Linked DNA regions of Runella sp. SP2. The protein of the gene in region 1 binds, or shares a complex with, the protein of each later gene. Links are inferred from orthologs where the notes say so. Each region holds a gene or a part of one and is shown on either strand. Other genes may lie near its edges.

Region 1 (7,935 bases):
AAATGAAAGGCGGTTTGGCCGACGACGGCTTGGCGCGTTGGACACAAACGGGGGAGCTTTCTGAAACGTATTTTGAAGAGTTGACCAACTGTATTCGACAAACTCAAACGTCGCCGCAGTTTAGGACGGTGTGCGTTAGTAGTCATGCGTTTCATAATGCAGGGGCAAATATTGCCCAAGAGCTGGCCTTCACGCTTTCATCAGCAGTGACCTTCCTAGATAAACTTACCGATGAAGGTCTTGCGGTGGAGAAGATTTTGCCAAAAGTATATTTCTCTTTATCCATTGGTACAAATTATTTTCTGGAAATTGCTAAACTCCGTGCACTGCGGTATTTGTGGGAGCGAATTTGTGGGCAGTTTTTGAAGGAAGAAGGTACCTCCTTGCGTCGGTATGACAAAGCGAACTGCTACATCCATGCGCAGACATCGACGTTTTATGATGCAGCCACCACGCCCAACACCAATATGTTACGCGCAACAACCGAGGCCATGAGTGCGGTGATGGGTGGTTGCGACGCGTTGACTGTTCACGCGTACGATGCAGTATTTCAGGAGTCGGACGAGTTTTCGGAGCGAATTGCTCGGAATATTTCCATTCTGTTGAAAGGGGAAAGTTATTTAGACAAGACGATTGACCCTGCGGCGGGAAGTTATTACCTCGAAAATCTGACCCTTCAACTGGCCGACGAGGCTTGGAAATTGTTCTTGGCCATTGAAGAAAAAGGTGGATTTATGGAGGCAATTGCTCAAAATATCATTCAAGAAGCGATTGAGGAGAACTTTCAGCAAACCCTCAAAGCCTTGGAAGAGGGAAAACGTGTGATGGTGGGCGTCAATAAATTTAGGTTTGACGATGATGCCTTTGTGACGCCTCCCGCTATTGAAGTAAAGCCCATTCAATCTGCGTTTAAATTACTTGTCAACCGTCGAATTGCCCAATCGTTTGAAGTATAAAAGCTAAGATGACCACACCCGATAGAGTAAGCCGTTATTTGCAAATCCTGCTCATGGTGGCAGCGATTATGTATTTTACCAAAGTGATTACGATTCCGATGACATTTGGATTGTTGATTGCGATGGTGTTATACCCACTTTGTCGGTGGCTTGAACAACGCCGTTGGCCCCGAAGTGCTGCCATTGCGACTTGCCTGGCCATTGTGTTAGTGATTGGTGCGGGATTGGTTGGAATTATGGTATGGCAAGTGGTCGAATTACGGCAAGAATTACCGCGATTGACGCTAAAAAGTGACAAGATATTAGTTGATTTTCAACAGTGGCTCACGACGAAATGGCATATTTCCCTTGACATGCAAATCAATTGGCTACGACAAACGGCTAATAATTTGGGCAGTCGATTGGGGGCAGTTTTGTTGGGGACGGTCAATGCGACGGCAAGTTTACTGTTTAATTTGGTGATAATTCCCCTTTTCACGGCGCTATTTTTAAGCTACCGAGAACTGCTGATGCGGGGCTTATATCAACTTTTTGGCGATGCAAACCGCAACCGAGTAAGGGTGGTAGCGATGCAAACGGTAGATACCTATTATAACTACATCAAAGGCTTGCTCTTGGTATATTTGATTGTTGGTATTCTCAACAGTGTGGGCTTGGCCATTGTGGGGTTGAACCAAGCGATTTTGTTTGGTTTTATTGCGTCCATTTTGACCATCATTCCTTATGTTGGGATTGCGATTGGGGCATTGCTGCCCATTTCGGTTGCTTGGATGATGCACGATTCAATTTGGTATCCGTTGGGCGTGGTGGCGGTATTTAGCGTCGTTCAGTATTTAGAGGCCAATGTCATTTTTCCATGGGTGGTAGGTGTTCAATTAAAGGTAAACACGTTGGCGTCGGTGGTGGCGTTGTTTTTGGGCGGGGTCATTTGGGGGGTATCGGGGATGGTGTTGTTTTTGCCTTTTGTGGCCATTTTAAAGCTCATCGCCGATAATGTGGACGAATGGAAGCCCTTAGCAACGTTTTTGGGGCCTGATGAATTGTTTCAATAAAACCTTAATAGCTTTCATTTTAATTACTCTAAGATTTACAATACCAATGAAACAAGTTTTTTTATTCGTTATATTCTCAATTTTTTCTTATACAATGTATGGGCAAAATACTCAAAAAGAAGTAGCAGGTGATTCTTTATCATTAGACGTATTTCGAAAAATGTTAATTGGCTCAAATGAAATAGACTCGCTCTATACTTTTGACAAACGTTTTGTATATAAAACTACAATATCTGATACTAATGGTGTTATAACTAGTTCAAATGAAGAGTTTTTTTTTAATTCTAGATTACCGCATATACAGATGATAACATCTCTTGATATAGATTCCAATTATTTATTAATCGATTATAACAGGAAGATTGTCTTAATGTTTGAAACTACAGATTCTTTAAAGCGAGGTGTAATCCTACCCATAGTTTCGGTTGTTTCTCAATTGAATGATACAAAAGTAAAAACATCTCTGTTACTTGGAGCAAAATTAGATTTAGAGAATAAAAACATAAATTCCTTTGAATGTAAAAGGTTTGATCAGACCATTGATACATTAAAATCTACTTTCTATTTATCATCTAATGCCTCTGTATTTACTTTTTCTACTGCTGAAAAAATAAGTATGACAAAAATGCTTTTTAATGATTCAACGGTGAGTGGATTACTAGTGAAATGGATAATTACGAACACCAAAAGTAAAGTCATCGAAGAAAAAGTATTAACTACTATTGATGATGTAAAAATGGAATTGAATACAAAAGAATATTCTATTTTAGGTCTTTCTGGAGGGCTTTTTGCTGGCCTTTTAGAAGGTTCAACCTACAAAAGAGATACTACAGTATATGTATTACCGATAAGGCTCGACAATAAATATGGTATCATAAAGTACCAAGGGGATAAAGAAGAAACTATAGTCCCTCATGAATATGATGAATGTAAACTTTTAAGCGATAGTTTAATTGCATTGATGAAAGAAGGGAGTTGGCAAATATATCAAGTTTCTAAAAATAAATTCCTTCCAAATTTAGATTGTATAAATATCGAACGAATGGGAGGGCTTGAGATATCTACGATAGCATTACAGTTTCCTAGTTCCATTTGGGGTCTAATAGATTCTTTAGGTAATATCATTTCAGCTCCTAAATATGAAGACTTTGTTTATGAATCTTATTTTAATATTGCTAAAGCCAAGAAAAATAACTATTGGGGATTGGTTAATAAAAAAGGAGAGGAAATTACGCCTCAAATATATGACGAAATATCTTTCTACGATGGACCAGGTATAGCAGTTATGGAGAGTGGAAAATGGGGGGTTATAAGCTATTTAGGTGAAATAATTGTTCAACCACAATACGAAAAAATTAATGGAATTAGTGACTTGATAACAGTAAAGAAAAATGGTAAATGGGGTTTTATTGATAGAAATAATAAAATTGTTATTCCTTTTATATATAATAATGTAAATAATTTTTCTCAAGGTTTAGCGTCGGTTAAAAAAAATAATAAATGGGGTTTTATTGATAAGAAAAATCAAACTATAATCCCTTTTTTATTTGATGGGGCGTTTTATTTTGGCGAAGATGGTCGTTCAAGAGTTATAAAAGGTATGAAAGAGTTTGTAATTGATAAGACTGGTAAATGCATTGAAGATTGTAAATAATTGAACACATACTTATGAAACCCAACTTCCTCAACATAGAAAAAGAACTAGCTACTTCCTTGCGTCAACACGACAAATTGCAAGAGGGACTAAAACCCTTCGTCACTGCTGAAGGAATTAAAGTAAAAACGACATTTACCAAAGCAGATGTCGCCGATGCCGAACATTTGGGATTTGCGGCGGGAATTCCTCCCTTTTTGCGCGGTCCGTACAGCACCATGTACGTGATGCAACCTTGGACGGTGCGCCAATATGCAGGATTTTCGACGGCGGAGGAGTCCAATGCGTTTTACCGTAGAAACCTAGCCGCAGGGCAAAAAGGACTTTCGGTAGCGTTCGACTTAGCAACCCACCGTGGGTACGATTCCGACCACCCGAGGGTGGTGGGCGATGTAGGCAAAGCAGGGGTAGCCATCGACAGTGTTGAGGATATGAAAATTCTTTTCGACCAAATTCCCCTTGACCAAATGTCAGTTTCGATGACCATGAATGGGGCTGTGGTTCCGATTATGGCCTTTTATATTTTGGCCGCCGAAGAACAAGGCGTTTCTCCCGACCAGTTGGCGGGGACGATTCAGAACGATATTTTGAAAGAGTTCATGGTGCGCAACACCTACATTTATCCTCCCGCGCCAAGTATGCGCATCATTGGGGATATTTTTGCGTACGCAAGCCGTTTTATGCCCAAATTCAACAGCATCAGTATCAGTGGTTACCACATGCACGAAGCGGGCGCACCTGCCCACATTGAGCTTGCCTACACGCTGGCCGATGGGTTGGAGTACATACGGACGGGCTTGGAAGCGGGAATGGACATTGATGATTTTGCGCCGCGTCTGTCGTTCTTTTGGGGGATTGGCATGAACCATTTTATGGAAATTGCCAAAATGCGCGCAGGACGGTTGTTGTGGGCAAAAATTGTAAATAAATTTTCTCCCAAAAATAAAAAATCGTTGGCATTGCGTACCCACTGCCAAACCTCAGGCTGGTCGCTGACGGAGCAAGACCCCTTCAACAACGTGGCTCGAACGGCGATTGAAGCGATGGCGGCGGCCTTGGGTCATACCCAAAGTTTGCACACCAATTCGCTCGACGAAGCCATTGCCCTTCCTACCGATTTTTCGGCGCGGATTGCTCGAAATACCCAATTGTATCTACAAAATGAAACGGATATTTGCCGCGTTGTAGATCCGTGGGGAGGAAGCTACTACGTCGAATATTTGACCAAAGAATTGGCTGAGAAAGCGTGGGCGTTGATTGAAGAAGTGGAGCAAATGGGCGGAATGACGAAGGCGATTGAGGCGGGTTTACCCAAAATGCGCATCGAAGAAGCGGCCGCCCGCAAGCAAGCCCGCATCGACAGCGGAAAGGATATAATTCTGGGTGTTAATAAATTTAAACCTGACTCGGAGAAGGCACTGGATATTTTGGAAGTGGATAATCAGGCCGTTCGGGAATCGCAAATTGCGCGGTTGAATCGTTTGAAAGCCGACCGCAACCCCGAAAAAGTAAAAGCGGCACTTGAAGCCATTACGGAGGCGTGTCATCAGCAAGGAGGAACAGATTTTGACTCTAATTTGCTCAGTTTGGCCGTAAAAGCGGCGCGTTTGCGCGCAACCTTGGGAGAAATTTCGGATGCAATGGAAAAAGTTTTTGGAAGATACAAAGCCGTGATACGTTCAATTTCAGGAGTATATAGTGCGGAGGTTTCGGACGATGAAAACTTCCGCTTGGCCCGCGAAATGGCCGACCGTTTTGCCGAACTTGAAGGGCGTCGCCCCCGTTTGATGGTGGCTAAAATGGGACAAGATGGCCACGACCGTGGTGCCAAGGTGATTGCGACGAGCTTTGCCGATTTGGGTTTTGACGTGGACATGGGGCCGCTGTTCCAAACCCCCGAAGAAACGGCTCGTCAAGCGGTAGAGAACGATGTGCACGTAGTAGGAGCGTCGAGCTTGGCAGCGGGGCACAAAACCCTCGTTCCGCAACTGATTGAAGAACTCAAAAAGCTAGGCCGCGAAGATATTATGGTGATTGCGGGTGGTGTGATTCCTCCTCAAGACTACGATTTCTTGTACAAAGCAGGGGTAAAAGGCGTTTTTGGCCCAGGGACCATTATCTCCATTGCTGCTCAGAAGATTTTGAAGGAGTTGATGGGGGAGTAGCGAGAATAATAGGAGCATATTCTGTACTAAAAATATAATAAACTCGTTTGTAATAGAGTCTGCCTATTGCAAACGAGTTTATTGTTTAATGAGAAAAATATATGAAGAACTTTTTATACATCCTTCTTTTTCTTGCTTTTGTGAGTTGTAAAGACTCTGATGATCAAGGAGCTATTCCGTTGAATCCGAATGAGCCGTTTGGGGCGCGCTACCAAGTCATGCTGAACTATTATATAAAAGCAGTAGATTATGCTAACGGCTATAGGTCGTATTGGGTAGAAAAAGGGGGTAATCAAGCGGTAGTTCTATTTACATTAGAGCCAGGTGCCGACAGAATTTGCTGCGATAATGGTTCTCCCTTTATTGCCTTTGAAATTGACCCTAACCAACCCAAATTTGAATATACTACACCACAACAGCTTGAAAATGCGAAAGCAAATACAGGTTTAACAAACAGTTTTGCGGGGCCTCAGTCGTATGGGTTAAAGGATGGAAAAGTGAGTGGTGTGAAAGTGTCACCCAGAGAATGGCAAATCACCATTGATATTCCTCAAAAAACGACTAACTTTTACAATGGTATGGTGGTGAAAGGAAATTTCGTTGAAATTTAAAACCTTATTTTCTGCAAGACGTGCAAAGTAAATGGATGCCTCTGGTTTTAACACTGTGCTTAGCGATAGGTTTAAGCTTGCTAGTATCAAAGTTTAAAAACTGGAAGTCGAGAGAAAATTTCGGGACTGGATATAACGACGAACGAGAAGGCTTGGGGATTCCTCCTATTGGCCGTAAATGGTATTTTTCAACAGACACTGTAAAAGTCCATAATATCGTCAATCTACATTGGTTTAAATATGAAAACCCAGAAAAGGTAATTTATAATTCTACCATACTACCTCAGCATATCAGTAAAACAGTAGTGCTCACCAATGGCAAGCGTTCGTTGGAGCGTGACACCTACTATTTTAAAAGCAAGGGAGTGTTTCAAACGTTGACCTTAAGTTATGATTTTGACGAAAAAAAATGGGGTAGTTCGTTGGAAGTAGATTACAACGCGGATATTTTGATGGAGATGAATGCCGAAATTACCGAAAATCTGGAAGAAATATCGCTAAATAATGAGGTGACTCTTGAAATTAGAAATCGGGTGATAAATGAAGTATCAAAAAAATACCAGCCACTTATGAAGGCACCTTCTAACACTTATTTTGAAGCAAATGCCTTACAAAAAGCCGATAGCATTTTGACCAGTTGGAAGCTACGGCGGGTTGAAGGTTAAAAATGCAACTCTCAAACCTGTCGCCCCGTTAGCAATAGCGGGGCATTTTTTGTTATTTTGAGACGTATTTAATCGCAAAAACCATGGAAAACTTTCGGATTGAGAGTTTACAAATCTCACAAGTTGGCCCTTTTAATGCTCTCAATATCACTTTCCCACACAAAGAAAATTCTGAAAAAGCAGAAATTCATATTTTAACAGGCCCGAATGGAACTGGGAAAAGCACAATTTTGGAGTGTCTAATCAGTAGATTAGAAAATGCTTATTTTTTAAAAAAGCATTGGAACTCAAAGTCAGATGTTGAAATAAATTATTCGTATAAAGGTAAAAAGCATTCAGAAAATATAAATGGTTGGGTAGAAAACTCTTATCCTGATAGTTTTTTTTCAGAATACCTTCATTTAATAAGAAGATATTTTGAAGGAGTTAAATTTGAAATGCTTTATCTCACCTATTCAGGTTACCGAAAAATAGAAATTAACCGAGGTGTTTCTCAATCTATTGCAGAGCTTCAAGAAAATCCATTTAATAATTCTGTTGATTTCAATAATTCAATTAATACTCAGCAATTTCTTCAATGGGTGGCAAATACTATAACTAGAGAGTTGATTGCGTCCAGTAAAAAAGACAAAAATCGGGCTGATACTTATCGAAACAGTATTTCTATCATTGAAAATGCTATTTCAGAAATAATTGGTAGTGAAATAAGATTTATATTAGACGAGAACCCATTGAGTGTTTTTGTAGTGTTAGATAACATACAACTTAATTTCGACCAGCTTCCTGATGGGTTAAAATCAATGATGAGTTGGATGGGAGATTTGTTGATGCG
Region 2 (7,892 bases), 5.1 Mb from region 1 along the record:
AACAAAACCGATTTAGTCACCAAAGCACAGCTAGAAGAGTTAACAGCCATCATCAAGTCCTTGAACCCCGTAGCAAAAATTATCCCAACGACTTTTGGCAAAGTGCCTCCTTCCACGATTCTAAACACGGGTCTATTTGACTACGACAAAGCCGAGCAATCCGCAGGCTGGATTCAAGAGTTACAAAACACAGCCTCAGGCAAAGGACACACGCCCGAAACCGAAGAGTACGGCATCAGTTCGTTTGTATTTCGAGACAAGCGCCCTTTCCACCCTGAGCGCTTTTGGAATTACCTTTCCAACGATTGGCACGCAGGCATTATCCGCAGCAAAGGACTTTTTTGGTTAGCTTCCCGCCCCGACGAAGCCATTAACTGGAGCCAAGCAGGCGGCTCCCTTCGTGCTGAAAGCGCGGGAGTTTGGTGGTGCAGCATGCCTTTTAACCAGCGAATTCGGTATTCGGCTTACGTCTCAAATCAAAAGCTCATCGAAAGTAAATGGGATAAGCGTTTTGGCGACCGTCAAAACGAACTTGTGATTATTGGGCAAGATTTAAACCCCAAAGCGATTGAGCAAGAACTCCTTGCGTGTCTTTGTACCGAAGCAGAAATCAAAAAAATGGAAGCCAACGAACGTTTTTTTGACCCATTCCCAGTTTTATAATTTTTCATTCAACATATCCATCAAACTATGTCACTTTTTCACACCCGGCTTATCATTCTATTAGGTTTAGTTTTAACCCTTGGAAGTTGCAAAAAAGAAGATCCCGCTCCCGAGGATGAAAACGAGTTGATTACCACAGTTCGGTTAAAATTTACCGAAAATGGCACAACGACAACTCAAACTTTTGAGTGGAAAGATTTGGACGGCGACGGTGGTGCTGCCCCTACCATCAGCGCTATTTCTTTACGCCCAAGCCGCACTTACAAACTTGAGGTAGAATTTTTAAATGAAAGTGTGTCCCCAGCAGAAAGCATTAATAGCGAGATTTTGGAAGAAGCAGATGAGCACTTAGTCGTAGTAACCCCAAGTGCATCTAGCCTGTTTACTTACACCGCCACTGATAAAGACAGCCGCAACCTACCCATTGGATTGGCAGGTACGCTAGTGACAGGAGCAGCCAGCACAGGTACGATAAAAGTACAGCTTCGTCACCAACCGCCCGTTAATGGTCAACCAGTAAAGAACGGGACTGTCACTCCTGGTAGCGACGATGCCAACGTTACTTTTCCATTGTCACTCGTTCCCTAAAGCGTCAAGTTAATTCTCAAAACCTCTGAGGAAGGGATATATCTAAAAAAAAGCACCAAAGTAACTGAAAATCGCTTATTTATTAGTACTTTTGCGGTCTTAATTTTTTGAGGTGTCTTTTAGATAAAAAAGATATATGAAACTGTCCGAGTTCAAGTTTGACCTTCCTCAGAGCCTTGTTGCGCTCTATCCAGCCGATCGTGGCGACTCCCGCTTAATGGTGGTAAATCGTCAAACTAAGAAAATTGAACATAAAAAATTTTCCGAAATTATAGATTACTTCAGCGAAGGCGACGTAATGGTTGTCAACGATACCAAAGTTTTCCCTGCTCGTTTGTACGGACAAAAGGAAAAAACAGGGGCTAAAATCGAAGTATTTCTGTTGCGCGAGCTTAACCGCGAAATGCGCCTTTGGGACGTATTGGTGGATCCCGCACGTAAAATTCGGGTTGGAAACAAATTGTATTTTGGCGATAGCGATTTGGTAGCAGAAGTCATTGACAACACCACCTCGCGCGGCCGTACGATCCGCTTCTTATATGATGGCAACCACGACGAGCTCATGCGTGCCATCGACGAACTAGGCGAAACTCCCCTACCGCGCGACATCAAGCGCAAAGTAGAAGATGCTGACCGTGAGCGTTATCAAACTATCTTTGCCCAACACGTAGGCGCTGTAGCGGCACCTACCGCGGGGATGCACTTTACAAAAGTGATTCAGCGCCGCATGGAAATCAAGGGGATTAATTTTGCGCCTATCACTTTACACGTAGGCGTAGGTACTTTCCGCCAAGTGGATGTCGAAGATTTGACCAAGCACAAAACCGACTCAGAAAATTATGCAATTTCTGAACCAAGTACGGTGATTATTAACAACGCATTAGACAACAAGAAGAAGGTTTGTGCCATTGGAACAACTTCTCTCAAAGCACTTGAATCTTCGGTATCGGCCAATAATCGCGTTAAGCCATTTGTAGGATGGACTGATAAGTTTATTTTTCCTCCATACGATTTCAAGATTTCAAACGCGCTATTGACCAACTTCCACTTACCTGAGTCCATTCTATTGATGATGACTTGCGCATTCGGTGGACATGAGTTAATCATGGAGGCTTACGAGGTAGCCATCAAAGAAAAATATAAGTTTTTCAGCTACGGCGACGCCATGTTGATCATCTAAGCAAATGACAAAATTTGCCATTATCGTCGCTGGGGGAAGCGGAACACGCATGGGGAAAAAGATGCCAAAGCAATTTATTGAAATTGGCGGTAAACCCATTTTAATGCACACCATTGAGAAATTCCTTTCGTATGATTTCTCTTTGCAGCTCATTCTGGTTCTCCCAGCCAGCGAAATGCAAGCTTGGTACGCCCTGTGCGACAAGCACGAATTCTACCCTCCGATTGTCACCGTTACTGGCGGTGGCACCCGCTTCCAATCGGTCAAAAACGGGCTTCAACGCATCAGCACAAAAGAAGGACTCGTCGCTGTTCATGACGGAGTTCGTCCTTTTGTTACCCCCGAAATCATTGCCAAAGGGTTTGAGGTTGCCGCCGACAAGGGCGCTGCCGTCACGAGCGTTCCGCTCAAAGACTCTCTCCGATTTGTGGCCGAAGACGGCAGCAACCAATCAGCCGAACGCGCTTCTTACCAACTCGTTCAAACACCCCAAACTTTCCGACTCGATTGGATGCGCCCAGCTTTTGACGCTCCTGAGCAGCCTTTCTTCACCGACTGTGCCAGCGTTCTCAACTTTGCGGGCCGTGAAGTAACCCTCATCGACGGGGCGTACGAAAACATTAAAATCACAACGCCCGAAGACATTCTTTGGGCAGAGGCTTTTTTAGGTTCTCATCACTAACCAAAAGTCACTCCCTTGCGACATCGTCTTTCAGTTCAGGCTTATGTTGAAGGCGTTCTTTCGGGCAACCGAATGGTTTTAAGTCGTGCCATCACCCTTATCGAAAGTCAGCTTCCTTCCGACAAAGAACTAGCGCAGCAAGTTTTAGAGCTCATTTTACCGCACACTGGGCGTTCTGTTCGCATTGGAATTACGGGTGTGCCAGGTGTTGGAAAAAGCACGTTTATTGAAGCTTTTGGCAAAAAAATAACGGGTCTTGGCAAAAAGCTTGCCGTTTTGGCCATTGACCCCACCAGCCAACGCTCAAAGGGAAGTATCATGGGCGATAAAACCCGCATGGAAGAACTTTCCCACGACCCTTTGGCCTACATTCGGCCTTCTCCTTCGAGTGGCTCACTTGGAGGAGTTGCCAATAAAACCCGCGAAACGATGCTCTTGTGCGAAGCCGCTGGCTTTGAAATAATTTTTATCGAAACCGTAGGCGTAGGGCAATCTGAAACTTTGGTCAAAGGCATGGTCGATTTTTTCCTTTTGTTGATGCTGGCAGGTGCAGGAGATGAGCTTCAAGGCATAAAAAAAGGAATTATGGAAATGGCAGATGCCGTTGTCATCACCAAGGCCGACGGCACCAATCAGCCTGCTACCCAAAGAGCAGTAATCGAATATCAAAATGCGCTTCACTTGTTCCCCCCCACCGAAAATGGTTGGTATCCACAGGTAAAAACCTGCTCAGCCCTCGAAAATAAGGGTTTGGATGCTATTTGGGCAATGATTGAGCACTTTACGCAGCAAGTACAACAAAACGGCTTTTTCCATCGAAACCGTCAACAGCAAAGCCTCGAATGGATGCACAGCCTCATTCGGTATGCCTTAGAAGAGCAGTTTTATCAGCACCCCAAGGTTCTACAACAACTTGGCGAGATAGCGGCACAGGTAGAAAACGAAAAATGGCTGCCTATTAAAGCAGCCACCTATCTATTAGAGATTTTTAAAAACTCCCCTAATTAATAATTCGGAAAGTTACAGGTACACACTTAACATTTGAGCAGTCTGTACCAGCACTTTGAATAGTGACAGTCGCTGTTCCTTGTCCAGTTCCAGTTCCACAATCGCCCGTGACACTCTGTACCGTATAAGTAGTTGTATTGGTTGGAGTGACTGTTACGGTCTTGCTAGGCTCTTGTTGTGTCAGTGTTACCGAAATTCCACCGTTTAACGCTACCGTCGCTGGTAATACGCTATTTTGGGACGTAACGGTCAGCGTAGAGCTTCCTCCTGCTGCAATTGTTCCTCCACCTGACAATGTTACTGTAGGTGTAGCTGGGCATTGGTTATTGATAGGTGTCAACGCTCCTTGCGACACTTGTCTTGTCAATGACATATTATTTTGTGGGTCAGCAGGATCAGGATATGCCATTGTCACGACCGTTGACGGATTGCTTGAACTCACCGAAATACTATAACATTTGCTGGTATTTCCTGCGGTACTAAATGCCAAACACGCCACTGTTTTCCAGTTGGTATCCACCGTTGTTCCTTCTCCATTCACCCCATTATTTACGATGTTAATACTTAATGCACTGGTAGGATCTCCTGGCGTCCGGGTCATTCCAAGCAACGAATAGGTTCCTCCACTAAATACTCCCCGACTTCTATAAACGGGGTTACTCAACTGGTTTGTGGGATACGTTAACAAAATATTGGCATTCCCCATCACAAAGGCACTATCGGCAGAAGTAGCACGGATTTCTACGCACATCGTCACCGAATCTTTGGCGCAGTTATAACTCCCTGGAACAAGCCTCACCTCATAACGTCCTTGGGCCTTGGCAAAAGTTGCACTCATCAATAGCGCCCCGACAACTAAAAAAGATAGAAGATTAAACTTTTTCATATTTTCCGAATAATTGGTTCGATTTTTGTTAAAGCCCTCAACAGCCTGCCATTTATATTGGGCAATTAATATGCCGGTTTAAAAACTTACGCCTGAAAATTTTCCGTTGTTTTTCCTCCAGAGAATGTCGTCGTTGGCATTTACTTCTCCATCTAAATTATAATCCGTCAGTAAATAGCGCGCAAATTTCCCGTTGTCTAAGCGCCACGTGCTTGAGTCATTAGCATTTATCTCAGCAAAAGAAGATTTGTTTGAATCCCCCGCAAATAAGCAGTGAATAGCTCCAACCTGAAGCTGCCCCGACGCAGGTGCATTGGAAGGAATATAGGACTGTTGCTGGGTAAAATCGTACGTAATCTTATTGCTTGCAATGGCTACAGGTGTATGAGACGCCGCCCCAACGTGCGTTCGGTGTTCTACCAAAACATAATAAGACTGCGACGTGGACAAAGTAGGGCAAGCTGCCACCAAGGTCACATTACCATTTTTACGAAGTAAACCCGCAGTTCGATAGACCGTTGAGGAGGTATTGGTTACATCCGTTCGTAGTGAAATCAACACCCAATCTACCACATCGCTGTCGTAAGAACTTACCGTCTCTGTGCCCAAATAATTCCAAGGGGCTGTTTTATAAGGTTGACCAGCAGGAGTAGCTACTCCAAAGGGGCTTACGGGTGTTTGGCCAGGCAATAGCCCTTGTTGGTTGAGCGTCGTTGACATTTCAGTACTTCCCCAAACACCTTCCAAATATATTTTTATGGTTGGGCACGCCACAGAGGTTGACGTAGAAGTAACGTTTACAACGATGGTTGCCCGTGGGCTTTCACACGAATTTACCGTTTGGGATACATAATAGTTGGTGGTTCCCACTGCCGCCGTCGATGGTGTGGGGGCTGTCGTATTAAATGTTCCTCCCGTTGGGACCGTGTACCATTTTAAAGACGTACCCGTAGCGGTTAATGGGCTTGCTGTTTGTCCTTGTGTATAGTTAATTGGCGACGTAGCTGTAGGAGCAGCAGGCGTAGCCGTCACATTCACATCAATTTTTGTACGACTACTTTCGCAGCCACTTACCGTTTGAGATACCCAGTAACTGGCTGTACCTGCCGTTGTCGTTGATGGCGTCGGTGCCGTGGCGTTACCCGTACCACCCGTCCCTGCGGTGTACCAAAGCAAATTACTGCCCGTGGCCGTCAGCGCTACCGCCGTTTGGTTTTGGCAATAGTTAATCGGTGTCGTTGCGGTAGGAGCACTTGGCGTAGCTGTAACGACGACATCTATTTTTGCTCGGGTACTACTACCACAACTGCCCAAGGTCTGAGATACCCAATAACTGGTTATGCCTGCGGTCGTCGTTGAAGGCGTCGGTGCCGTGGCGTTGCCTGTACCTCCCGTCGCTACGGTGTACCAAAGCAAATTACTGCCCGTGGCCGTCAGCGCTACCGCCGTTTGGTTTTGACAATAATTAACAGGAGTTGTTACTGAAGGCGGAGGTGGCGTAGAACTCACAACAACGTCAATTTTTGTGCGATTGCTTTCGCAGCTATTTACCGTTTGAGATACCCAATAACTGGTTGTACCCACTGTCGTCGTTGATGGGGTTGGCGCAGTCGAATTGCCTGACCCACCCGTCGATACCGTGTACCACAGCAAATTACTACCCGTTGCACTCAACGCTACCGCCGTTTGGTTTTGACAATAATTAATTGGCGTCGTAGCGGCAGGAGAACTTGGCGTGGCCGTGACAATGACGTCAATTTTTGTGCGACTACTTTCGCAGCTATTTACCGTTTGAGATACCCAATAACTGGTTGTGCCTGCGGTTGAAGTCGATGGGGTTGGCGCTGTAGAATTACCTGTTCCACCCGCCGATACCGTGTACCACAACAAATTACTGCCCGTTGCCGTCAGCGCTACCGCCGTTTGGTTTTGACAATAATTAATTGGCGTCGTAACGGCAGGAGCGCTTGGCGTGGCCGTGACAATGACGTCAATTTTTGTGCGACTGCTTTCGCAGCTATTTACCGTTTGAGATACCCAATAACTGGTTGTGCCTGCGGTTGAAGTTAATGGGGTTGGCGCTGTGGCGTTGCCTGTACCGCCCGTGGATACCGTGTACCACAACAAATTACTGCCCGTGGCCGTCAGCGCTACCGCCGTTTGGTTTTGACAGTAATTAATTGGCGTCGTAGCGGCGGGAGCACTTGGTGCGGCCGTGACAATGACGTCAATTTTTGTGCGACTACTTTGGCAACCACTTACCGTTTGAGATACCCAATAACTGGTTGTGCCTGCAGTTGAAGTTGATGGGGTCGGGGCTGTCCCGTTGCCTGACCCACCCGTGGCTACCGTGTACCACAACAAATTACTGCCCGTGGCCGTCAGTGCCACGGCTGTTTGGTTTTGACAGTAATTAATTGGCGTCGTAGCGGTGGGAGCACTTGGAATGCTATTGATGGTAAAGGTTGCGCTGTTTGAACCCGTTACACTCGGTGAAACAGAATTGACGCGAACCCTGTAGCCCGTTCCACTTAACGTTCCAGCAGGAATTGTTGCGGTTAATGGACTACTTGTTCCCGTTGTTGGAATATCAACAAAATTATTTCCAGCCGCATCCGACAGCTGAACGACGTACGAAGTAGAGGTTAAATTGGAAGTTGTGAAACTAACACTGACACTTTGACCAGCACATACGGTACTCGGCGTGACGCTACCAGTCGTAATAGAGGGCGGCGACGCCCCTGAGACCATTAAGCTATAATCTTCGGCTTCTCCATAATTTAAGTTAACGCAAGGATCGGTAACTGCACTACCCGACCCCGAGTTATAACTTGACCTTACCCGCATTCGTACCATTCCGCTTGCCGTCACTGGGATTGTGAAAG

Evidence for each region. The genes of interacting proteins can lie anywhere in the genome.
Region 2: the proteins of scpA (region 1) and meaB are in contact, whole or in part, in a crystal structure (PDB 8DPB), measured with the Methylorubrum extorquens proteins. The link is inferred for Runella sp. SP2 from one-to-one orthologs. Residues at the interface, in SOR27001.1 of Methylorubrum extorquens: Glu577, Glu578, Asn579, Asp580, Gly581, Arg582, Arg583, Arg585, His596, Ala604, Ser605, Ala608, Asp609, Gly611, Phe612, Asp613, Val614, Asp615, Ile616, Gly617, Pro618, Leu619, Glu625, Arg628, Gln629, Val631, Glu632, Asn633, Asp634, Glu661; in SOR26638.1 of Methylorubrum extorquens: Arg20, Ala21, Ala24, Arg25, Thr28, Ser32, Arg33, Arg34, His37, Thr98, Gly99, Gly100, Ser101, Ile102, Leu103, Lys106, Thr107, Ala110, Ala113, Ile114, Asp115, Arg116, Ala118, Phe119, Ile120, Arg121, Pro122, Pro124.

What each region holds. Positions count from the first base shown.
Region 1 is NZ_CP031030.1:1,324,021-1,331,955, forward strand. The notes cover bases 3,277-6,251. They hold scpA (methylmalonyl-CoA mutase), read left to right. Parts: upstream 3,277-3,676; coding sequence 3,677-5,827; downstream 5,828-6,251. Other genes in these bases: DTQ70_RS05590 (WG repeat-containing protein), read left to right, coding at 3,277-3,662; DTQ70_RS05600 (hypothetical protein), read left to right, coding at 5,929-6,251. Also shown: DTQ70_RS05580 (methylmalonyl-CoA mutase subunit beta), read left to right, coding at 1-956; DTQ70_RS05585 (AI-2E family transporter), read left to right, coding at 965-2,008; more of DTQ70_RS05590, read left to right, coding at 2,055-3,276; more of DTQ70_RS05600, read left to right, coding at 6,252-6,438; DTQ70_RS05605 (hypothetical protein), read left to right, coding at 6,516-7,103; DTQ70_RS05610 (AAA family ATPase), read left to right, coding at 7,187-7,935. UniProt on the Escherichia coli protein: Catalyzes the interconversion of succinyl-CoA and methylmalonyl-CoA. Could be part of a pathway that converts succinate to propionate.
Region 2 is NZ_CP031030.1:6,414,594-6,422,485, reverse strand. The notes cover bases 2,193-5,124. They hold meaB (methylmalonyl Co-A mutase-associated GTPase MeaB), read left to right. Parts: upstream 2,193-3,128; coding sequence 3,129-4,121; downstream 4,122-5,124. Other genes in these bases: DTQ70_RS25800 (GEVED domain-containing protein), read right to left, coding at 5,086-5,124; DTQ70_RS25805 (hypothetical protein), read right to left, coding at 4,114-5,007; DTQ70_RS25815 (2-C-methyl-D-erythritol 4-phosphate cytidylyltransferase), read left to right, coding at 2,436-3,113; queA (tRNA preQ1(34) S-adenosylmethionine ribosyltransferase-isomerase QueA), read left to right, coding at 2,193-2,431. Also shown: DTQ70_RS25830 (GTP-binding protein), read left to right, coding at 1-663; DTQ70_RS25825 (hypothetical protein), read left to right, coding at 691-1,251; more of queA, read left to right, coding at 1,388-2,192; more of DTQ70_RS25800, read right to left, coding at 5,125-7,892. UniProt on the Escherichia coli protein: Binds and hydrolyzes GTP. Likely functions as a G-protein chaperone that assists AdoCbl cofactor delivery to the methylmalonyl-CoA mutase (MCM) ScpA and reactivation of the enzyme during catalysis.